2 regions of the Bacillus sp. JJ1566 genome follow, and region 2 is predicted to be linked to the other one. Evidence: riboswitches for the same ligand, from Rfam matches in the RefSeq annotation. Region 2 holds a riboswitch; the other holds the start of a gene.

Region 1 (12,584 bases), on a different contig from region 2:
GCAGGTCGGTGAAAGATCAAAGACAGATATTTGTGTTTCTTATATACAAGATATTGCCAACCCAGGTTTAGTAAAACTAATTAAAAATGAACTTAGCAAGATTGATGTTGATGGCCTAACAATGTCAGATAAAACGATAGAGGAATTCTTAGTTCATCAAGGTTATAATCCTTATCCATTGGTTAGATATACAGAAAGACCGGATGTTGCAGCAACCCATTTACTAGAGGGGCATGTCATCATAATGGTTGATACGTCGCCAAGTGTAATTATCACGCCTACAACGATGTTCCATCATGTGCAGCATGCCGAGGAATATCGCCAAGCACCTGCAGTTGGTACGTTATTAAGATGGACAAGGTTTGTTGGTATTCTCGCCTCAATCTTTCTTTTGCCACTCTGGTTTTTATTAGTTTTAGAACCGGATATGATACCTAAGGCAATTGATTATATTGGTCCTAATGAAAAATCAAATATTCCGATAGTTGTTCAAATTTTTCTCGCCGATATGGGAATTGAATTTTTAAGGATGGCGGCGATACATACGCCAACACCATTATCAACAGCAATGGGCTTAATAGCGGCGGCATTAATCGGTCAAATTGCAATTGATGTTGGATTATTTGGGCCCGAGGTGATTCTTTATGTAGCCATTGCTGCAGTTGGTACATTTGCAACCCCAAGCTATGAATTAAGTGCTGCCAATAAAATTGCAAGACTATTTCTTTTAGTTCTAGTAGCAATTTTTAAGGTGCCTGGATTTATTATTGGTAGTACGGTCTATTTCTTGTTCTTGGCCAATATTCGGTCCCTTAATACGCCATATCTTTGGCCGTTTTTACCTTTTAATGGGAAGGCATTGCTGCAAATTGTAATTCGGACTTCTGTACCAGGAGCAAAGATAAGACCAAGTATCGTACATCCCCAAAAACCTTTCAAACAATAGTTGCGCCATATATTACGTTGTGTTAATCTTTTTTCATAGCACAGCGTTAAAGATGTTAAGACAGCTGATGACTATAAGTGATTGGCTGTCTTTTTCTTTATAAAGGCGGGATAAGCACGAAAAATGCTTTATCATTTTAGACTCTGATGAGTACTCTTTGATGGAATGAGGGGAATTAAATGTTTTTGCATGGAACAAGCAAAGTAAATGAAAAAAACCACTTAGAAATTGGTGGTATAGATACTGTAGAATTAGCAAAACAATATGGCACTCCTTTATATGTGTATGATGTTGCACTTATCAGAGAACGTGCAAGAAGCTTTCGTGAAACATTTAAACAACTAAATATTCCTGCGCAGGTAGCGTATGCAAGTAAAGCCTTTTCAACGATTGCAATGGTTCAGCTCGCCCACGAGGAAGGCCTATCCCTAGATGTTGTTTCTGGTGGTGAATTATTTACTGCTCTACAAGCGGGTTTTCCAGTGGACCGAATTCACTTCCATGGTAATAATAAAAGCTATGAAGAACTTGACATGGCGGTTAAACAAGCAATCGGATGTATTGTAGTTGATAATTTTTATGAACTTTCATTGTTAGAACAGGTTTGTATCGAAAATAAGTCAACGATGAAGATTTTATTGCGCGTAACGCCAGGTGTTGAAGCGCACACCCATGATTATATTACAACTGGGCAAGAAGACTCTAAGTTTGGATTTGGACTTGAAAACGGACAGGCAGACCAAGCAGTAGAGCAAGCGCTTCATTCAGAATACTTAGAGTTATTAGGGATTCATTCGCATATTGGTTCGCAAATTTTTGAAACAACAGGATTTTTAGTTGCTGCTGGTAAAATGTTTGCAAAACTTAAAGACTGGAAGGAACGTTTTGAATTTGCACCTAAAGTTTTAAATCTTGGTGGTGGGTTTGGCATTCGGTACACGGAAGAGGATAAACCACTTCCGGTGTCAAAGTATGTAGAAGCGATTATCGGGGAAGTAAAAAAGTTTGCTGATGATCTTTCTATTGATATTCCTGAAATTTGGATTGAGCCAGGTCGCTCAATGGTAGGAGATGCAGGAACAACGATTTACTCTGTTGGTTCTCGAAAAGAAGTACCAAACATTCGCCAATACCTTGCGGTTGACGGAGGAATGACGGATAATATCAGACCTGCATTATATCAAGCGAAATATGAGGCAGTTTTAGCAAATCGCGCCCTGGATCCTGTTGAAGAAACAGTTTCAATTGCTGGTAAGTGCTGCGAATCCGGAGATATGCTTATTTGGGATTTACCATTACCAAAAGCAAACTCAGATGATATGCTAGCAGTATTCTGTACAGGGGCATACGGTTATGCCATGGCTAATAATTATAACCGGATTCCAAGACCTGCAGTTGTATTTGTAGAGAATGGAGAAGCGCAGCTTGTCGTCCAACGTGAGAGCTATGAGGATTTAGTAAGACTGGACATTCCATTAAAATCAAAAGTTATCGAATAAATCGAACTAGAAAACCCACGAATTTGAATTCGTGGGTTTTCATTATGTTCATTATTTGAAAAAATTCTTTATGGCGTCAATTAGGTTTATAAAAAATTCTTTAACCTTATCCAAAAAGGTTTGCCCTTCTTCAGATTCAAGAAAATTTGTTAGCTTCTCTTTAGCTAAATTTAATTGTTCTCCAACCTGATTCCAGTCGATATTAAGTTCCATTAGCTTTTTAAAAAGGTTCATGAGTCGATCTATGTCAGCATCTGTTAACGTAATACCCAAGTCGTTTGCAGCATTTACAATAATGGTACGAAGTTCTTCATCGTTTTTCGGTGCGTTTTTAGCTATTTCATCCTTAATTTTTGCCATTAAGGCTGCAGCATCTTCAGCCCCGAATTTCTCACTTAATTTTGTGGTTTCAACCATTTCTTCATTAGCAATCTGCTTAACATCCTCAGGTATTACTTTGTCTGAAGAAATCTCATAAGCTTTAATAATTCCGGTTAATGCTGCTGTTCCGGAAACATCAAAAGGTCCAGTTACATAGATTTTTGCATCCTTCACCCCGGCTGTAATCAATGCATTAGCATACATTTCTTCTGTAATTAGAGTGATATGTTTTGAAATTGTTACATCTAACCCAGAACCTTTTTCCCCAATGGTAATCGAAGCAGATGATAGGGCTTTGTTCCCGATTCTTGCTTTTGGTATATAGCTTCCAAGGTATTGATGTTCTTCCGCATTTGTGACAACGACAATCTGAGGGTTCTCAGGTGCGTTCATTTCTTTTAGGATTGTTTCTTTTTGAGTTTCGGTTAGGTCTTCACCAAGTGTAATAATCACATCTCCAGGTGCAGCGTCTGCGAAGCTAAGTGATGGAAAAATGAGTGAAAACACAAGTAAAATCGAGAGTATAAATCTATATCTCAAACTAGGTTCCTCCTTTAATTATTCAAAAACTAGGTTATCCATCGTTCATATTATACAATATTCGTTACTAAAAATATCTATTTGACCTCTATTATGAAAAACGCCTCCTTTCACATTGGATTATTCCACCCATTTATAGTAAAATGAACCTGTTCAATACATATGGACGAAAGAAAATAAGTGGAGGTTTCAAATGAAAAAAGCTAGCATTGAATTTGAAAATGGAGAAAAAATTGTAATTGAGTTATATTCAAATGAAGCACCTGGAACTGTAGCAAACTTTGAAAAGCTTGCAAACGAAGGGTTTTATAATGGCCTAACATTCCACCGTGTCATTCCGGGCTTTGTCGCACAAGGTGGTTGTCCGCGTGGAAATGGAACTGGTGGACCAGGTTATACAATTAAATGTGAAACAGAAGGAAATCCACATAAACATGTACCAGGATCATTATCTATGGCACATGCAGGAAAAGATACTGGTGGAAGCCAATTTTTCATTGTGCATGAGTCACAGCCTCATTTAGATGGTGTACACACTGTTTTTGGTCAAGTAATTGAAGGACTGGATTCTGTGTATCGTATTAAACAGGGTGACGTAATGAAAGAAGTTAAAGTTTGGGAAGAGTAATACTATTCAGCAGAAGTCAAACTTCTGCTGAATAATGTTACTGCCTCCGGCGGATGCCACGATTTTTCAAAGGTAACTTTTCGAGCAGTAAGATCGAAGACTAAAGACGCCACATCCTGTGGCAACGTCTTCATGACCCACATCGTGTGGGCCTAAAAATCTGGCGCAAATACGCCAAGGCGCATTTGATTCAGGCACAACATGTCTATCTTGTTGTGTCTTTTTCTTTGTCTTATAATGATTCTTGAGGTGAAACGAAATGGGTAAAGGAAGATGGACAGTATTATTTGTTCTGCTTTTTGTGGCGATTGCCTGGGGAGTTATTTTTTGGCTGTTTATCGCATAGTTAAACATTCCATATGAATTCAAAAATACATATCTGTATCGTAAAGTATTAAATTCGACAAAATAAGAGTACTTTATGTTATACTATTTTACATCGCTAAAAGAATTAAATATTTTCCTTCGGGGTTAGGTGAAATTCCTTACCGACGGTGATGAACAATTGTTCTAAGCCCGTGACCCATTTTAATATCAGCATATTTTTTTCCGATAGGCACTATGCCATGAGTGATTTCATTTAAAATGGTGGACTTGGTGAGAATCCAAGGCCGACAGTTAAAGTCTGGATGGGAGAAGGATGTTAGTACGGTATGTGAAGAAAATTTGCCCATAATACCTTTATTTGTGTTGGGTAAAAAATACATAATCTGCTGCTTAAATAACATCGACCAAGACCCCGGATTTTTTCCTGAGGTCTTTTTGTTTTGGAAAATAGATGAAATCCCCGAATTAAGTACATGATAAATAGAAAGGAGTGCAGATAACGTGAGAGATCAAGATTATATGAATTTAGCGATAAATGTAGCGAAGGCTGGTGTCGGCCAAACAACCCCAAACCCTGTAGTTGGTGCAGTCATTGTTAACGACGGAAGAGTTGTAGGGATTGGAGCACACTTGAAGGCCGGAGAACCTCATGCCGAGGTACATGCGATAAGGATGGCTGGAGAAAAGGCACAAAATGCAACTGCGTATGTAACATTAGAACCTTGTAGTCATCATGGAAAAACTCCACCATGCGCGGATCTACTAGTTGAGAATAATGTGAAAAGGGTTGTAATCGCAACGACAGATCCCAATCCACTCGTTGCTGGAAAAGGCATTGCCAAATTAAAAGCAGCCGGAATCGAAGTTGAAGTAGGGGTATGCAAGGAACAAGCTGATGCATTAAACGCAGTCTTTTATCATTTTTTAGAAAAAAAGATCCCTTATGTAACCTTAAAGTCAGCCACCACACTTGATGGGAAAACAGCAACAGTTACTGGTGAAAGTAAATGGATAACTGGTGAGGCAGCAAGAAATGATGTCCATTTATATCGAAGTATCCATGATGGTATTCTTGTCGGGGTTAATACTGTGCTTGTTGATAATCCTAGTTTAACAACAAGGCTTCCGAATGGCACAGGTAAAAATCCGGTTCGTATCATCTTGGATTCGACTTTAAGAACACCTCTTGACTCACAAGTCGTTAACGACGGCAAGGCAGAAACTTGGATTATTGTTTCTAATCGAGTAAACGAGGAGAAAATGAATGAATTCTCCGGTAAAAATGGTGTTCGGATTATCCAATTACAGGAGTCGAAAATCTCAATCAACACCATACTTGCCCGATTAGGTGAAGAAGGTATTTCCTCCATTTATGTTGAAGGTGGAGCAGAAGTGAATGGCAGCTTCTTAAAGGAAAAGGCAATTAATCAACTTATCGTCTATCTCGCACCAAAATTAGTAGGTGGAAAACTAGCCCCCACATCGATTGGTGGAACGGGAATTGAATCCATCGATGATGCATTACAATTTACAATTAAATCTGTTGAACAACTCGGTGAAGACGTTAAAATCGTAGCAGAACGAAAGATAAGGTGAAAAAATGTTTACAGGGATTGTAGAAGAAATCGGGAAAATTAAGGCGATGAATGGATCACAGGACTCAGTTGAAATGGTGATTCAGGCTAAAAAAATTCTAGAGGATGTGCATTTAGGCGATAGTATTTCGGTCAATGGAGTATGTTTAACTGTGACTGAATTTACATCTGATGGTTTTACAGTTGATGTAATGCCTGAAACAGTTAACTCAACGTCATTGCGTGATTTACACCGAAATCATCCCGTTAATCTTGAGAGAGCAATGTCTGCTAATGGACGTTTTGGAGGGCATATCGTTTCTGGGCATGTGGATGGCATCGGAAAAATCGTCCGAAAAGAACCGAAGGGGAATGCCGTGTATTATGAAATCGAAATTCCCGAAGAACTTATACAGTTTATGATTTATAAAGGATCTGTTGCAGTAGATGGGACAAGCTTGACCATTTTTGGACTTACAGAAAATACGTTTACTCTCTCGTTGATCCCTCATACGCTAACAGAAACAATTTTACATAAAAAAGGTGTAGGAGACATTGTAAACATTGAATGTGACATGCTTGGGAAATATGTAAGCCAATTTATGCAACGATCCATGGTAAATGAAAAATCAACTAAATCAAAGATCACCGCAAGCTTTTTAGAAGAAAACGGCTTTAAATAAAAGGGGGAACAATCATGTTTGATTCAATTGAAGATGCACTTGCCGACCTACAACAAGGAAAAGTAATTATTGTATGTGATGATGAAGATCGTGAAAATGAAGGAGATTTTATTGCAATTGCTGATAGAGCAACACCAGAGGTTATTAATTTTATGATCACGCATGGACGTGGACTCGTATGTACTCCTATTACAAAGTCATTAGCGAAAAAATTAAATCTAGAACCAATGGTTGCGCATAATACGGACCCGCATGGAACTGCTTTTACAGTAAGTATCGACCATAAAACCACCACAACAGGTATCAGTGCAATTGAACGTTCAACAACAATTATTGAACTGCTTAACCCAGAATCAAAAGCATCAGACTTCAAAAGACCTGGACACGTTTTTCCTTTAATTGCAAAGGAAGGGGGAGTACTAAGAAGGGCCGGTCATACAGAAGCAGCAGTCGACTTAGCCGCCCTTTGTGGGTCAGAACCAGCTGGAGTAATCTGTGAAATAGTTAAAGAAGATGGAACCATGGCGAGGGTTCATGATTTACGAAAGATTGCAGATGAATTTAACCTAAAAATGATTACGATCGAAGAATTAATTCGTTATCGAAATCAGAAGGAAAAGCTGGTGAAAAGAGAAGTTGAAGTTTCATTGCCGACTGAATATGGAGACTTTAAAGCGATTGGATACACTAGTCTCATTGATGGAAAGGAACATGTTGCATTTGTTAAAGGTGAGATAAGTGAAACAGAACCAACATTAGTGAGAGTCCATTCAGAATGCTTAACTGGAGATGTATTTGGTTCTAAGCGATGTGAGTGCGGACCACAGCTTCATGCTGCATTACACCAAATTGAGCAAGCGGGTTCAGGAGTACTCTTATATATGCGTCAACAAAGTAGAAGCGCTAGTTTAATAAATAAAATGCGTGCCTACAAACTCCAAGTAGAAGGTGATGAAACCGTCGAAAATAATGAACAGCTTGGAACCTTACCAGAATTAAGGGAATATGGTATCGGTGCTCAAATTCTTAGAGATTTAGGAATAAAGAAAATGAAGCTATTAACGAATAACCCAAGAAAAATCACTGGGCTTGAGGGATATAATTTAGAGGTAGTTCAGCGTATTCCAATTCAAATTGAAGGTAAAGTAAGCAATGAAAAATTAGGGCATATTTTTCATTTTTAAAAAAATAGACACAAATACCGATAACACAGGAGGATAAAGATGAATAAAATTTATGAAGGACATTTAGTTGGCACAGGCTTAAGAGTAGGGATTGTAGTAGCTCGATTTAATGAATTCATTACAGCAAAATTATTAACAGGCGCACTTGATGGGCTTAAAAGACATGGGGTTGCAGATGAGGATGTTGAAATTGCTTGGGTTCCAGGGGCCTTTGAAATTCCTTTAATTGCTAAAAAAATGGCTGAATCAAGCAAATATGACGCTGTGATTGCGTTAGGTACTGTTATTAGAGGCTCTACATCCCACTATGACTTTGTTTGTAACGAAGTAGCAAAAGGATTGGCATCAACTGCACTGGCGACTGGAAAACCTGTCATGTTTGGTGTTTTAACAACTGATACAATTGAACAAGCAATTGAAAGAGCTGGAACAAAAGCAGGGAATAAGGGATGGGATTCTGCTGTATCTGCAATTGAAATGGCGAATCTAGCACGTTCATTCGAATAATTCACGAGAGCCTGTATAAATTAAGTAAATTTTGGATATAATTTAAATTTAAGGGTATACCAAAAAGACTATGGAAAAAAAACAAGGATAATGGTACTCTTAATAAATGTATGAAGCTTAGTCCAAAAGTAATAATGGTAATACTATTTGGAAAGTTTTTCGATAATGAGGGATTTATATGTTAATTCGTTATAAAAAGAATTATGAGAAAATCGCAATGGGGCTTCTTTCATTTATGCCGACCGAAAAGGACCTAAAGAACCTGCAAGCAACGATGAAGCAATATGATGAAGATGACACACAGCAGCTATTCTTATGGAAAGAAGAAGATATTGTAGGAATTATCGGAACAACAATCCATGACGGAAATCTTGTAGAAATTCAACATATCTGTGTGAATCCATCCCATCGATACCAAGGCATTGGTAAACAGATGGTGAAGGCACTAAAAGAGCATTTTCCAGATCGTGAATTACGATCAAATGAACATACAGCAGCTTTTTTTGAGAAATGTGATTTCTCAGAGGATGAAAAATGCGAAGAGGGACAGTCATAAGACTGTCCTTTTTAGCTATTGTCTCGTTTTTTATGTTTTAAAATGATTTGTTTTTGTCGTTCTGCAATAACATCACTTCTGTCTCGTAATGTATGTTTGTGAATTAATTCCTCATCTGATAAGTCACTTGCTTCTCCCCATGATTTCCCGGTTCGAGTAGCTTTGGAAATACATGCTGCCAATAGATTATCTGTTAATGGTAAATCTATACTTTCATAGGGTGTACCAATTTCAATATCATGAAATTCCTTTTGTAACACTTCGATCATCTCATCAACCTTAAATCCTAATTGAACTAATTCGGATTTCTGATCTTTACAGATCGTAAGAGCACTTTTCATCATTTTGAGCGCACCTGCGATATTTCCGCGGCGATAGTGATAAAGTGATACTGCAATCTGAATTAAACCTACCCAATATGGTTTTCTTTCAGGAACAGGATCTTCTTTCCAATGTTCTTCCAATATTTCATGGCATTCAAAATAGTCACGGTCACAGTGAAAATGAACTAAATAATCAATAAATGCTTGTGGAAACAAGTGGGATCACACACCTTTTAACACTATGTAAGTGTAGTTTAACATATTAACGGTTCCCACAACATGGAAAAAATAAAGTGTTCAGCAAATGCCGAACACTCTATCGTCATTTTAGTTTTTTAATGTCTAGCTGCAGCGCCTAGCCCCTCGAGGTCAAAAAGCCTGTGGCAAGAAAAGTCAAAGAGCGACTTTTTTGTCACAGAACTTTTGCATGTCGGACTTGCACAGGATGTGCTGACATCGACGTTCGCCACAGGACGTGGCGGTTTTTAGTCGATGTTCATCTTCCAAGGCGCTTATGCATTTCGTTTTTAAAACCAAGCAGCACCAACGATAATTAAAAGAATAAACAATACTACGATTAAGGCAAATCCGCCTCCGAAGTTGCATCCGTCACCCATTTATAATACCTCCTTAATATTCTTGGTTACACAGTTATAGTATGACTTTTCCTAGTTCTTGTGTGGGCGGGTGTCCATAGCAATATTATTTTTTCTGAAAAATATTTGGGACAAATATGCAAATCCAGTTGTGGCTTGAATGTAAATTATGTTCTATACTAATTATTGTGTTAAAATAAAAAGATATGAAACTGTCAAGAAGGGTATTTTTGGTGAGATGAGCATGGATTTACATTACAGTGTAAAAATTGACTCTTTTGAGGGTCCATTAGACCTTCTTTTACATTTAATCAATCGATTAGAAATTGATATTTACGACATTCCAGTTGCAGAAATTACAGAGCAATACTTAATATATATACATGCAATGAAAGAATTACAATTAGATATTGCAAGTGAATACCTTGTTATGGCTGCGACACTTTTAGCAATTAAAAGTAAAATGTTGCTTCCAAAACAAGAGGAAGAGCTTATCGAAGGAGATTCAGAGTTTGATTATGAAGAAGACCCTCGAGAAGATCTGATGAACCGCCTGATTGAATACCGCAAATATAAGAATGCTGCTGAAGATCTGAAAGTTCTAGAAGAAGAACGTTCCCAATTGTTTACAAAGCCTCCAAGTGATCTAAGCGAATTTACTAAGGATGTCACCATTGATTATTCATTAGATGTGAATATCTATGACATGCTTGGAGCATTTCAAAAGCTCATGCGTCGAAAAAAATTGCAAAGGCCGTTATCAACAAGAATCACAAGACAAGAAATACCTATCGAAAAAAGAATGGAAGAAATTGTTAATGAACTAAAGGGATATCGTGGAAAAAAGAAATTTACAGAGCTTTTCCCATACCATGATAAAAATCATATTGTTGTCACATTCCTTGCGCTTCTTGAATTAATGAAAAAAAATGTTTTGTTAATTGAACAGCAGAACAATTTTTCAGAAATTTATATATCGAGTATGGAAAGGGATTTTTAGTAATGAAATTAATAGATTGGAAAGCCATTGTCGAGGGGCTTCTTTTTGCAGCTGGAGACGAAGGTTTGACATTAAAACAAATGGCAATGGTTTTAGAATTAAATGAAAAAACGGTTTTGGACATTGTCAATGACTTAAAGGATGAGTACAGACAAACAGGCCGTGGCATAAATCTAGTTGAGGTTGCTGGAACCTATCAACTAACAACAAAAAAAGAACATGCCGGTTATTTGAAAAAACTAGTAGAGTCACCTACTTCGACCTCCTTATCACAGGCTGCATTAGAAACACTTGCGATTATTGCCTATCGTCAGCCGATAACACGTGCAGAAGTCGAAGAAATACGTGGAGTGAAGACGGAAAGACCGATCCATACATTAGTGGCAAAAGCGCTAATCAAAGAAGTAGGGCGTGTTGAAGGTACAGGAAGAGCCATTTTATATGGAACAACGAAAGAGTTCTTAGAGTATTTTGGATTAAAGACATTGGAGGAATTGCCTCCACTTCCTGAAAAAGTGGATGAAGACTATATTCAAGAGGAAGCAGACCTCTTTTTTGAGAGATTCCAAGAAACGATCGAAGATTCAAAATAATTCACCTTACATATGCTAACTATGGTAATATGTAGATAATCTATATGGAAAATCGTGGCGAGTGGGGTGGAACTGTGTTAATAAAAAAGTGTAGTGGATTTGAACTTGAAAAAACGTTGAAAAATACTTTTGAGGACTTTTTTAACCAGTCTGAAGTAACATTTGTGGAAGATGGGGAGGAAAGGACCTTACAAGTACTTTATTTACGTTATTTTGATGAACAATTTACATCATTTACTCCTTTTACCGAAGACCCAGTTTATAAAATTGATACAAAAGAGGTTTATTTTAAGGATCTTGTAGCACTTGTATGCTTACTGCAAAATCCTAAGTATCGTCATCGGAAACGTATATATTTAAATGAACAAAAGCAATTTGAAGAGCATTTTAAAGAGATTCAATTTGATAGACTAAAAGAAATTCTTACACATCTGCATCACAAAAATAGCTATGAAGTAAAATCACCATTAGAATTTATCCAACAGGCATAATAAACGAACCCCAATTGTTATTCAGTATCCTCAATTGGGGATTTTTTTTATTCCTGAACCCGTGGCTTTGTGGGGTCACAATTTGGTTGATTGATTTCTTTTGTCGAGTTAGCTAATTTGATTAAATAATAGCATTCTTCCCTTGCCATATGGTCGGCCATGAGCGGGGTCATGACACCTAAAATCTCTTTATTTAATTCCATTTCCTCTAATTCTTCCAAGAAGGCTTTAAAAATTTTCATTTCTATTTCTACATCATTATTAAATCTGGTAAGTGCAGGGAACTCATATTGGCTCGTACGTAAGAAACCAACCATTTCTACTGCTTTTAGGTAAAAATCCTCCCATTCCTTCATAAATTTCTCGCTTTTTTGAAGTAAATCCTTTTCTACACGGTCTAAGTTTGATACAATCCCACCCGCATGTCCTGCAGCATCTAATAGCCAAATAAGATGATGATGAAGTGCGTGTGTTGATGGTACATTTTTACCTTCCGCTAAAAAGTGAGATACACGCAGCCATTCCTCTAATTCATTAACCATATGATTAATAAAGGAAGGGGAAAGGCCGATTTTTACTTTTCCAACTAATTGATTTTTTAAAATATCTAATTTTAACCCTCGAAGCTGTTCTGCAGCAGTTCTGCCTTCCTGGATAATTGTGATGATTTGATTTGGCTCTAAAGGTCCTCTTGCCGAATCCAATAAACGATCAAAGCTTATGATAAATTGTTCCGTTTTCCCAATTCTTTCTTTT
Region 2 (12,584 bases):
CTTCTGAAGAAGTTTTCCAATTAATTAAGGATTCTACTCCACTTCAAAAAGTCACGACACCAGGGGATGTTGCAAAAGCAGTTCTTTTCTTTGCATCTCCTTGGAGCAAAGGTGTAACAGGGCAGAATCTTGTCGTTGACGGCGGATTAGTAATGGACTAAATCTTTAAGGGGGATTCATTATGAGTAAAACATTAAAATTGACTATTACAGCAATGTTTGTTGCGATTGGAACAGTTACAAGCCATTTGTTTGCAATACCAATTGGATTCACAAAGGTTTTTCCAATGCAGCATTTTATTAATGTACTTTCTGCAGTAATCCTTGGCCCTGCATATGCCGTTCTTCAAGCTTTTTCAGTATCATTACTTCGAAATATGCTTGGAACGGGTTCGTTATTCGCATTTCCGGGCAGTATGATTGGGGCATTTTTAGCAGCATTATTATATTCAAAAACGAAGAAAGCTTCAATGGCGATGACTGGTGAAATTTTCGGAACCGGGTTATTGGGTGCAATGGCTTGTTATCCAATCGCCACACTCTTTATGGGCCAGGATGCCGCCCTTTTCGGTTTCGTACCGTCTTTTATTTTTAGCTCAATTGCAGGTTCCATCTTTGGATTTATAATTGTTGGAATCGTATTAAAAAACCCAGCTTTTAAAACTTATCAAGAACGAAACTTCTAAAAGTAAAAAGACTAAACAGATTGTTGTTTAGTCTTTTTTAGATAAATAAACCACCGATAATATAGAGCACAATTGCAATTACGCCACCAATCGCTGAAACCTTTAATTTATATTGAGCATAATCGACTAAATCCATATCTAAAATCGATGCTGTTGTAATCGTCGTGTCACCAAGTGGAGAGGTTAATGCACCGAAAGCACCACTCGCAAAAACAGCTCCCACCGTTAACGGGATGGAGGCACCAGTTGATAAAGCAAGTGCAATCCCAAGCGGCATAAATAACCCCCAGGTTCCCCATGAAGACCCAATAAAATATCCAACAACCGACCCGATTAGAAAAATCGTTGCAGGCGTTAAAAAGCCGGGTAGAAATGAACCTAAGGTTGTACTAATAAAACCTGAAAATCCAAGTTCCTCTGCCGATAATGTTAGAGCCCATATAAGAATAAGCAGGCTAATCGCCTGCATCATTTGATTGCCACCATCGTAAAAATGATACATAATTTCGTGTAATTTCTCTTTTCGAATCACATAAAAAACAAATGTAAAAATGAGAGTGATAAACACTGCTAATAGCATTACAAAGGTTGCATCAGCCATTGAAAATGCTTCAAAAACAGTTTGTGCCCCGCGAGATTTGCCATCCTCCCATAATAGATAGAGTGACAATCCTAAAAGTAAAAACACTGGAACAATTAAATTCCAAGGCTGTGCTTTTACGAGAGATAATTCCCTTTTTATTCCAATTCGATGAAATTCATGTTCATGTTCTTCGTCATCATGATTTTTATTTGACTTCGATTTTGTTTTGGAGGGCCAAAATGTTTGAATGATTCCAATCAGGAGCATAACAATTGCATAAAAATTAAACAAGATGCTTAACAGGAAAACTTCATAGGCAGACATTCCTAAATCAAGCCCTTTAATTCCACCTTCAACAAGCGATACCATAAAACCAACGAATGCGGTCGCAACGGGTAACAGAACGATTACAGATTCGGTTGAAATATCTAATGTCATACCGACCTTCTGTTTTGATAGGTTCATTTTTTTTATGAGTTGTTTAATAATGGGACCAATCATCATAATCCGAAACATTGGCATCATAAAGGTAAAAGGGAGGGTGAACCAAATTAAACCGAGAAGTCCTCGTTCACTTTTAATTTTCTTCCCAATCCATTCCGTAAATCCTTTTATACCTCCGGCGATGTTCATCATTCCAACTAAACCACCAAACACATATAAAAAGCTTACGATTTTAATATTGGTTGGATCTGATAAAGTTGTCACAATATATGTAATCGATTGCCCAGTTCCGCCTAATAAATCAGATGTAACAAGTATTGCGCCAACTAATAATCCTAAAACAAGACCAGGTAAAATATCCTTCAGCCAAATCGCCATACCAATTACGATTAAAAAAGGAATTAGAGAGAGCCATGTATGTTCCAAACCATTGTCCTCCAATATGCAGAAATATTCATTTGGTTAGTATGACCCATTTTGGAGGGGAGTATTTTAGACATAAAAAAGCACTTCCTTGAAGAAAGTGCTTTGTGAGACTTAGAATAATCCTACTAATTGTTGAATGGCTAAAATACCGAATAAGGCCAGACATGCTACTAAAACGATATTTGACAAAACATTATTGCTGAATTCTTTTCCAATACGTTTTGAATTAAGTAGCCATAGTAAACTTATTGATAAAAAAGGCATAAACAAAGCTCCAAGTGCACCATATAAAATAATTAGTTCAATGGGTTTTCCAAAAAATAAAAGAAGCATTGGAGGGAAGGTGAGCCACGCTAGATAAGCTCGGTAAGCAGGATCTTTTTCAGTTACAGAACGATTTTGTTCTTTTTTCATAAGTCGTACAAAGTCTGCAAATAGGTAAGGAACTCCATTCCAAACCCCTAATAACGAAGAAAATGCCGCAGACCAGAACCCAATTAAGAAAAGCCATGTAAACACGCTTCCAAATCTATTTCCAATCATCTCTGATAATTGATATAACCCTTGTTCTCCTTGAATAGCAATTCCAGAGCCATAGAGAAACTGGCTTCCTACTATTAAAAGCGAAAGAGTGAACAACGCAGTCATAAAATACGCTGCCTTTGAATCCAGTCTCATCATTGGAATCCACTCTTTTCCTTTCCAACCTTTTTCTTTTATCCAATAACCATAAGAGGCCATCGTAATTGTTCCACCTACACCACCAATAAGTCCAAGTGTAAGCATAAAGGAACCTTTAGGAACGGTTGGAACAAAGCCTTTCAATAACTCACCAATATTAGGAAAAAATAGTACTGCAGAACCAATTACTGTTACAAACATTAGTCCAATTAAAACCATCATTATTTTTTCAAATAAAAGGTAACGACCACCCCAAATGAGGGCGAATCCTACAATTGCATGAATAACGGCCCACCCCCAAAAGGGAAGTATGGGAAACATCGCGGTCATCGCTAGAGCACATGCAGATGTAGCTGCGGCTCCATACACAAATCCCCAAATAACAGAGTAAACCCCGAAATAACCAGTAGCCCATTTGCCCATTTTCTGCCAGCCTTCAATAATCGTTTTACCAGTAGCAAGGTGGTAACGTCCTACACCTTCATTTAAAAAGTGCTTAAAAATAGAACCAAGAACAATAGCCCAAACAAATACAAGACCAAAGCCTGCCCCTGCAACCAATGCTGCTACAAGATCACCAGTTCCTACGCCGGTAGCCGCTACAACCATACCAGGCCCAATCATAGCCACTTTTTTCTTAAAACTATTTGGTGCCTGTATTGGCGTATTAAGATTTGACATGAAGTAACCCCCTCTGTGATGTTGTCATACTATTATGAAAGTTTGGCGTTTTACGATTATATCATATATCGTAAAAATCCACTTGGTCTATTAGTCTGAATTTTTCTAGGGACATTCACCCAAGCAAGATGGTTTGTTTCTCCTCTCACAATTGATAAGATGGTACTATAGCTAACGGAAGAAAGGATGCTTACAAATGACAAATATAAATATACCAGTCTCTGTTCTAAACCTTGCGCCAATTCGGAAGGGGCAGAATCAAAAAGACGCAATTGACGCCATGATTGATTTAGCACAAGCAACAGAAAATATGGGATACACACGATATTGGATTGCCGAACATCACAATTCACCAACACTTGTTAGTTCAGCAACCCCCATTTTGATAAAACATACATTAGAGCATACTGAAAAAATTCGAGTTGGCTCTGGAGGTGTAATGCTTCCAAACCATTCACCATTAGTTGTGGCTGAACAATTTGGGACAATGGCCACCATTTATCCAGATCGTCTTGATTTAGGGCTTGGTCGAGCTCCTGGAACTGACATGATGACAGCAAGTGCATTAAGACGCTCTAATAATGAATCTGTTTATACTTTTCCGAATGATGTAAATGCATTGCTCACTTACTTTGGACCGATGGAGCATCAAGGATATGTCAAAGCCTATCCCGGAGTAGGGACAAATGTTCCAATTTACATTCTAGGTTCTTCAACGGATTCAGCCTATTTGGCAGCAAAATTAGGTCTTCCTTATGTATTTGCATCCCATTTCGCACCAAGGTTTATGGAAGAGGCAATCTCCATTTATCGTGATCGTTTTGAGCCATCTGAATATTTAAGCTCACCATACATGATGGTTTGCTTAAATGTAATTGCTGCGGAAACAGACGAAGAGGCAAAACGGGAAATCACAACGATGCAACAATTTTTCTTAAACATTGTTCGTGGTACACAAAATCCATTGCTACCACCAGTAGATAACATGGATGAACTTTGGACTCCGCCAGAAAAAGAAATGGCCAGCTCCATGTCCAGTGTCACATTGTTAGGCAGTAAAGAATCCATTCGCAATCAATTAACAAGCTTCCAAGAAAAATATAATGTCAACGAACTTATGGCCGTATCTTACATCTATGATCCGGATAAACAAAAGCGTTCATATGAGATTTTAAAAGAAGTTGTAGATGGTAAGTAAGTGTTCTAAATCATTTTTTGATTTAGAAATTTATATTTTTAAGAATTTGGGCAATTGTAAGCAAATTGCTTCACATTATTTATTAATCTTGATAGAATAAAGTGAAATTAAATATTGATCTATCTTCGGGGCTGGGTGAAAATCCCGACCGGCGGTGATGAGATTACTCTCTAAGCCCGCGAGCCGCAAGGCAGGATTTGGTGCGATTCCAAAGCCGACAGTATAGTCTGGATGGGAGAAGATGGAGGTTCTGCGCGTTCGAAAATTTTTCAATGATTGAACGTTTATTAAGCATACCTTTAACTCCCTCAAGAAGCCATTCTTGGGGGTTTTTATTTGAGTATTGCTTAAAAAGCCGAACCTTTCTTCTTTTGAGGTGGATCGACAAAAGAGGAGAGGAAAGAAAAAATGAAGAAAATACCTTTACGTCAATTTGTGGCAATTGCAATGTTGAGTACCATTTCGTACATCTTAATGTTTTTCAACTTCCCATTGCCAACATTCCCAAGCTTTTTGAATGTCGATTTTAGCGATGTTCCAGCATTACTCGCTGCATTAATTTTTGGACCGGGGGCCGGTATCTTAGTTGAATTATTCAAAAACATGATTGATTATTTCATCACCGGAAGTGAAACAGGCGTACCCGTCGGCCATATCTCAAACTTTGTTGCAGGGATTATTTTTGTCTTAACAACCTACTACATTTTCAAACTATTAAAAACAAAATTAGGCTTAACCATCGGATTAATTGGCGGTACAGCTATGATGGCAATCATCATGAGTGTTCTTAACTACTATGTTTTCCTACCGGCATTCAACTTCTTCTTGAATATTCCGGCAATGTCATCACCAGAAACACTCAAAATGGTGGTTTACGCAATCCTTCCGTTTAACTTACTAAAAGGATTGATCGTAGCAGTCATCTTCATGTTATTATATGCACGTCTACATCCGTGGATTAATAAACAAGCTTCAATATAAATGATTTGATAGGCAAGCACCCGCGAGCGGGTGCTTTTTTGGTTATATTGGGTTCTTACAAAATATCTCAAAGATAATTTTAGGGTTTGGGAGTTCGAAGTGTCCGCGAGACTGTGACTCGAAGACAGATAAAGGTAATTTCGTCGGTTATCTGTCTCTGATACATTTTTTCAAAGACAAGAGCTAGTTACTCCACTTTTGAACTGTCTCTGAGATCGGCTCTCGAGGACAAACACCAGCATTTTCATGGGCTAATTGACTCTGACACTGCTTCTCATAGACAAAATATAGTAAGTCCACTTTTGAAGTGTCTCTGAGACCGGCTCTCGAGGACAAACACCAGCAATTTCATCGGCTAATTGTCTCTGACACTGCTTCTCAAAGACAAAATCTAGCTAGTCTATTTATAAAATGTCTCTGATAACCGGCTCTCAAGGAAAAAAGCTAGTAAGTTTTATTAAAAATGTCTATGAAAACGATCACTCATTCATAGTATGTCCAACGATTGTTTCTAATCATTTTATAATTCTTATCAAGGACTCTTTGGATTCTTTTCTTCGACTCTACAATTTGACACCACTCTTGAACCAAATTCGTTGTTATCTTATATTCAGGAAAAAAAAAGTTTCAGTTCCTCAACACTTCTTATTATTGCATCATTAACTAATTCCACATGACCACATCTAATACAAACACCATTTCTTCCATCAACCTCGACCGACAAACTTCCACACTTCCCACAACACATCCCTTTCCGAAACTGCTCATAAGTATACTCAGGCAATCGACTATACGGAGACTCTGGTATGTGCAATGAAACCAGTTTTTCTGCAAGTACTTTATGTTTATTATTTAATTTTGTAGTAGACTTATTTAGATTTTGAAAAAATGCATTTAGTTGTGTAGGGAAGATAATCGGTGTATTGAGTGGTGCTTGGTAAAGAGTGAAGGCGGGATTTACAAAAACAACATATGATTGAATGGGTATTGTAAATCCTAGACTTTGGAGCATTTGTCGAAGTAAGGATTCGTTGCGATGAAGTTGTATGAGAGGATTGTTCCTTTCTACTTTAGGTCTCTTGTAAAGTCGGTCCGATTCGTAATAAAAATCACCATCGTAATTTCTCACTTCAAAGATATAGAGTATCTCAGGTGTAATTACCAGGGTATCAATTTGAAATGTAGTGTTATTAAATTGAAGCAATAAATCATTTAAAACCAAACAATCACATTCTAGTTTTTCTGTGAATGAATCAAATAACAGTTCTCCTTCATAACCCTTAATTTGATTTAAAAAATACTGCTTGTCTGCATTGTTTAAATCCATTCGAGCATCTTGGGTCTTCATTATTTTGATGTTGATGGATTCAGTTCTTTGTTTGAATATCATACCCCACAACCTTTCTAATAGTTTCGAATCTATTATACTGTTTTTTCTCAAACAGCACCAGATAATGGTAAACTAATGATAGGAATATAAGAGGGGGGTGCGGGTATGAAGAAGATCGTACTAGCGGGTGGTACAGGTTTTGTAGGTACCTATTTTTCTAAAAAATTTTCTGACCTTGGCTATGATGTTAAAGTCATTTCAAGAAATGCACCAAATATCACTTGGGATGATAGGGACGGAATTATGGAAGCACTCGAGAATTCTGAGATGCTTATTAATCTTGCTGGAAAATCTGTCAATTGCAGATACAACGAAAAAAACAAACAAGAAATTTTCACCTCACGAACGGAGACTACAAAAATATTGGGTGATGCTCTCAAAGATTGCAAAAATCCGCCGAAAATATGGATTAATTCCAGCACAGCAACCATTTATCGACACGCGGAAGATAGACCAATGACAGAAGAAGAAGGCGAAATCGGTACCGGTTTTTCAGTGGAGGTTGCAAAAAGTTGGGAGGAAGCCTTTTTTTCTTATCATTTCGAGAATATTAGACAGATAGCCCTAAGAATCTCTATCGTGCTTGGAGCAGGTGGTGGTGTGATGATTCCATATCAAAACCTGGTTCGTTTTGGTCTTGGCGGAATCCAGGGGCCAGGTACTCAAAAATTCAGTTGGATTCATATTGAGGATTTGTTCAATATTATTCTTTACATTCGGAATCACAACCATCTAAGAGGAGTCTTTAACTGCTCAACTCCTAATCCAATTACTAATCACGAATTGATGAAAAGTCTCCGAAAAGCTTACAATCGAAATATAGGCTTGCCAGCACCAGTTTGGCTTCTTGAACTGGGCGCAATTTTTATAAGAACAGAAACGGAATTAATTTTAAAAAGTAGATGGGTAATTCCAGAACGTCTTGAAAAGGAAGGATTTTTGTTTTCATATCCAACAATCGACGAAGCACTTGCACAAATTACAAAAAATAATTGAAACTATTTTCCTATAAATTCGTAAAGAATAGTGTTAAAAGGAAAATTTGGAGGGGATTTTATGCAAGGAAAAGGCTGTGTTAAATGTGGAAGTACCAATGCAGGGACGAAGGATGTTTCAATGACGGGCTCTGGCATAACAAAAATGTTAGATATTCAAAATAATCGTTTTACTGTGGTGTTTTGTAAAAACTGTGGGTACTCTGAGTTTTATAATAAGAATTCTTCGACTGCATCAAACATACTTGATTTATTCTTTGGATAATTTGAATAAGGAGATTTACAAATCATGCTACAAAAGTTCACTTTACAAACGAATGTACGTGACCAAATGATTGATGTAACGGATAAAGCTCAGGCTGTTGTTAATGAAAGTGGTTGTAGAGAGGGAGTATTGATTGTCTATTGCCCTCATACAACGGCTGGAATTACGATCAATGAAAATGCGGATCCTGATGTAAAACGTGACATGATTCGTCGTTTCGATGAAGTGTATCCCTGGTATCATGACCTTGACCGTCATATGGAGGGAAACACAGCAGCCCATATGAAAGCAAGTACTGTCGGGGCATCGCAACATGTTATTATTTCAGATGGTCGTTTACTTCTAGGTACGTGGCAAGGAATTTATTTTTGTGAATTTGATGGTCCGCGAACTCGTACCTTTTATGTAAAAATCATGTAAAAAGGTGAATCCCAAAAGATTCGCCTTTTCTCCGTTCCTCAAATGTCAATAGAATCTGTATACAGAAATTTTCCCAACCTTTTGTTAAAATAATAGTAAGTATTTAATTATTCAAAATTCTAGGAGGGGAACAAGAATGGATGAACGTTATCCGATAGGTGAATTTCATTTTGAAGGAGATTTGACAGGAGAACTAGTTTCGAGTTGGATAAAAGAAATTGAGACTTTACCATTATCAGTAAAGGAAACTGTCGAGGGGTTAACAAATCAACAACTCGATACACCATACCGCGATGGAGGTTGGACACTTCGCCAGGTTGTTCACCATATTGCGGATGCATCGATGAATTCGTATATTCGTTTTAAGTTAGCTGTTACAGAAAGCACTCCGGTTATTAAACCCTATGATGAAACGAAATGGGCAGAGCTATCCGATTCAGCTTTACCAGTCGATGCTTCATTAGCAATCATTAATGGTGTCCATCAGCGATGGGTTACACTTTTACAAAACTTTTCGATGGATGATTTCCAATTATCATATGTCCACCCAGAAGGCGGAGAAATGGAATTGGGCGTCTTTTTAGGATTCTGTGCATGGCATGGGAATCATCATCTAGCGCATATTACGACTTTAGTGAAAAATAAAAATTGGTAAATGTAAAAGCAATGCAACCAGCATTGCTTTCTTAATTTGTTTCCTTAATAAACATCCATTTAATTAAATGCTTTCCTTGTTCAAGTGTGATTTCACCTTCTGCAAGTGATTTCAAGATCGATCTCCATGAAGCAGTAACAATTATATAAATTGGTAGGGGGGATTCAGAAATGATTTCATTAAATAAAGATTCCACCTTATCACTATTTCTTCTTGGAGATTCCTCACAAAGTAAGCGACAAATACTTGCCTTCACTGCGAAATCTAATCCAATTAGCATTGCAGCTTCAATTTTTCTAGATGTATCTTCAAATAGAGATACTGCACCCTCCATTCTGTCTATAATCCTTTGTTCCATTTCTGCACGAATAACCTCATAAAGCTTTGTTTTTGACCCGAAGTGGTGATAAATAGCACCAGTTGTCATATTTGCTTTTTCAGCGAGCTCTGTGATATTAACAGCTTTAAATCCTTTGCTACTAAATTCCTCTAAAGCGACCTTTAGTATTGTATCTTTATTAGTTCCTGGTATTGGTATCCACTCTTTCATATCATGATAATAACATATTGACAGAGAAACGTAAATGAATTACGCTTAACATAATCAACTTACGTAATACATAAATAAATTACCTAATTGAGGAGGATGAGATATGAAATTACTATTTTTGTATCACCCGGTAAAAAACCTGAAAGAATCTCTTACATTTTATCGTGAAAACTTAGGGTTTGAAGAAGCTTGGAGGGAAGGGGAGCATACTGCAGCCATCTATTTACCAAACACAGATATTCGTCTTATGATTGAAGATGAAGACGAAGGGCTGTCTGCAGGTGGAGTCTTTTTAGTCGATAGTGTAGATGAGTTTTACAATAAGAATAAAGACAATCTTAAGTTTGTAAGGGAACCACACGACATTCCACCAGGACGATATGCCATATATTTAGACAATTCTGGTAACCCTATTCGTATTCTAGATTTTACAAAAGAAAAATAATAATTAATGCAGGCAGTCAAAGGGCTGTCTGCTTTTTATTAATAAAAAAGAGGAATCCAAGATTTGATTAGAGAATACCTATGGATAAAATAATGGAGGGGGATTTTATTTGATTTACGAAATGACATTTCAGTTTCGCGTCAGAGACATTTCTAATGGACAAAAGTGGTATGAAACGCTACTTCAGAAAAAACCTGATTTTATTCCTCATGATGGGTTTGCAGAGTGGGAGATTCTTCCCGGCTGTTGGCTTCAGATTGCTGAAGGCATTCCCTCAGTTGGTTCTGGTCCATTAAGATTAGGGGTAGACAATCTTGAAAATGAGCGTGAAAGACTTACCCGGGATTTACAAATAGAGCCCTTCGAAATACATTCAAGGAAAGAGGTCCCAGTAAAATGGGCTACATTTTCGGACCCCTGGGGAAATAGAATTGGATTATTTGAATACCAAAATGAATCTGAAAAAGAAGAACGAAAGCAAACTATTTTGGGTTTTCAAAAATAAAAGGAGGCCTATCAATGTCAAAATCTAAGACAAACGCCATGAGAATTTTAGATTCTAAAAAGATTGATTACGAGATCTATACATATGAAACCAATGATGGAAAAATAGATGGAATATCTGTTGCCCAAAAGGTAGGGTTAGACACTAAAAAAGTTTATAAAACATTGATTGCCCAAGGAAACAAAAAAGACATCTATGTGTTTGTAATTCCAGTGGAAGAAGAGCTTGATCTAAAAAAAGCAGCAAAAGTTGCTGAAGTTAAAAAAGTTGAAATGGTACCAGTAAAGGAAATCCAAAGCCTCACGGGATATATAAGAGGCGGTTGTTCCCCAATCGGTATGAAAAAAGGATACCCTACATTTATTGATGCCAACGCTTCGAATCTTGACAGGATCATTGTTAGCGCTGGAAAAATTGGTATGCAAGTCGAGTTAAAGGTTGCTGATTTACTAATGGCAACAGACGGTAAAATTGTAGGAATAATTAAAGAATGAGGTTCTCCTCCTACTATTCCCATTGGGATTGATCATTTAAGTTGTTAGAACCCAAGCTATATGTTAAACTAGAAGTATATAATAACTGGATATCTTAAGGGGAGTAGCTTTAACAGCAAAGTCGTCAATACAGAGGTTCAATCTCTCGGCTTTGTTGGCAACTTTTAACGTTGTTAGCAAGACCTTACCAAAACATGGTATAGGTCTTTTTCGCTCTTTTTGGCCTATATCAATCGTGATATAGGCCTTTTCTCATCCATCAAAAAGGAAGGGGAGTTTAAAATGAATTTTATCACAACAAGGAATTTGCCTGTGTTTATCACAAAGGAGCTTGAGCAGCTCCACAAGAAAATTGCACCGATCATGATGAAAACATCTAAATACATGTTCTGGTCGTTTCCATTGATCATAATTTCACTTATTAACTTAGTGTTTATGCTATTTTTCATGCCGTTTACACAAGAAGCTATTCCTTCACTTCTTATTTATTCCATCATTGGCGCAATTGGATTCGCCTTATCAAAGGAAGCGAAATTTAAAAAGAAGGAAATGGAAGCCATTTCTTCTGAATATATTATAAAAAGAATTAAAAAGAGTGATGTGTTAACATCTGGACGCCAGCAAGACTATATTGCACGTCTTCAAAACCAACCAAAGCTTACTTTACACTTTTTCATTGAATTTTTAAATGAGGAAAAACAGAGAGAAAAGCGAAATCTTTATTCCTAAAGGAGTTATATCATAATGAAACCCTCTAATGACGAAGTAAAGTTAAAGGCCAAAGGAACTGTGAAAAAAGCAAAGCCTAGAAAAACGATCCACCAAATCCTTTTACAGCTACAAAACCAGGGTGTTAATGCAACCCTTTGTAAAAAAAGGAGTAAGCTTGCTTTAGGATCGTAATTGAAAAACCTGACTCGATATGAGTCAGGTTTTTTTCATGCTGACAAAAGAATAGACAATTAGCATAATTGACAGATAAATTGTATATCCAATGAGTGAATTTATGTGACTCCAGGAGGGATCATGAAGAAACCAGCCAAACGATTCGGAAAGTTTTTCACTAACCGTCATGATTGACGCAAGGAAAAGTACAACACTGATCCTACCTACAGCACTCAATTTTTCACAAATAAAAAGAAACACAACTAAAATAAATGGCAAACCAACAAGTGTAAAGCCCACA

What was found. A riboswitch is a leader RNA that binds a small molecule or an ion and turns the genes downstream of it on or off. The one in region 2 is predicted to bind FMN.
Region 1: linked by a shared signal. The riboswitch ahead of ribD (bifunctional diaminohydroxyphosphoribosylaminopyrimidine deaminase/5-amino-6-(5-phosphoribosylamino)uracil reductase RibD) and the one ahead of V7112_RS06480 (ECF transporter S component) in region 2 are both predicted to bind FMN.

The regions. Positions count from the first base shown of each region.
Region 1 is NZ_JBALOP010000004.1:11,340-23,923, reverse strand. It holds gene V7112_RS03360 (spore germination protein) at 1-946, shown strand, start outside; gene lysA (diaminopimelate decarboxylase) at 1,126-2,445, shown strand; gene V7112_RS03350 (DUF1002 domain-containing protein) at 2,497-3,366, opposite strand; gene V7112_RS03345 (peptidylprolyl isomerase) at 3,560-3,994, shown strand; FMN riboswitch at 4,452-4,639, shown strand; gene ribD (bifunctional diaminohydroxyphosphoribosylaminopyrimidine deaminase/5-amino-6-(5-phosphoribosylamino)uracil reductase RibD) at 4,823-5,917, shown strand; gene ribE (riboflavin synthase) at 5,922-6,578, shown strand; gene V7112_RS03330 (bifunctional 3,4-dihydroxy-2-butanone-4-phosphate synthase/GTP cyclohydrolase II) at 6,593-7,762, shown strand; gene ribH (6,7-dimethyl-8-ribityllumazine synthase) at 7,802-8,269, shown strand; gene V7112_RS03320 (GNAT family N-acetyltransferase) at 8,448-8,825, shown strand; gene V7112_RS03315 (DUF309 domain-containing protein) at 8,837-9,364, opposite strand; gene V7112_RS03310 (YjcZ family sporulation protein) at 9,676-9,765, opposite strand; gene V7112_RS03305 (segregation/condensation protein A) at 9,989-10,744, shown strand; gene scpB (SMC-Scp complex subunit ScpB) at 10,747-11,337, shown strand; gene V7112_RS03295 (hypothetical protein) at 11,412-11,828, shown strand; gene V7112_RS03290 (DUF2935 domain-containing protein) at 11,876-12,584, opposite strand, start outside.
Region 2 is NZ_JBALOP010000013.1:13,531-26,114, reverse strand. It holds gene V7112_RS06505 (3-oxoacyl-ACP reductase) at 1-161, shown strand, start outside; gene thiW (energy coupling factor transporter S component ThiW) at 182-685, shown strand; gene V7112_RS06495 (Na+/H+ antiporter NhaC family protein) at 723-2,138, opposite strand; gene V7112_RS06490 (Nramp family divalent metal transporter) at 2,250-3,500, opposite strand; gene V7112_RS06485 (LLM class flavin-dependent oxidoreductase) at 3,697-4,698, shown strand; FMN riboswitch at 4,816-4,945, shown strand; gene V7112_RS06480 (ECF transporter S component) at 5,107-5,679, shown strand; gene V7112_RS06475 (nuclease-related domain-containing protein) at 6,290-7,069, opposite strand; gene V7112_RS06470 (TIGR01777 family oxidoreductase) at 7,175-8,065, shown strand; gene V7112_RS06465 (zinc ribbon domain-containing protein) at 8,126-8,329, shown strand; gene V7112_RS06460 (secondary thiamine-phosphate synthase enzyme YjbQ) at 8,354-8,749, shown strand; gene V7112_RS06455 (YfiT family bacillithiol transferase) at 8,886-9,404, shown strand; gene V7112_RS06450 (TetR/AcrR family transcriptional regulator) at 9,436-9,954, opposite strand; gene V7112_RS06445 (VOC family protein) at 10,058-10,399, shown strand; gene V7112_RS06440 (VOC family protein) at 10,509-10,904, shown strand; gene ybaK (Cys-tRNA(Pro) deacylase) at 10,919-11,398, shown strand; gene V7112_RS06430 (DUF5392 family protein) at 11,681-12,127, shown strand; gene V7112_RS06425 (hypothetical protein) at 12,143-12,301, shown strand; gene V7112_RS06420 (CBO0543 family protein) at 12,326-12,584, opposite strand, start outside.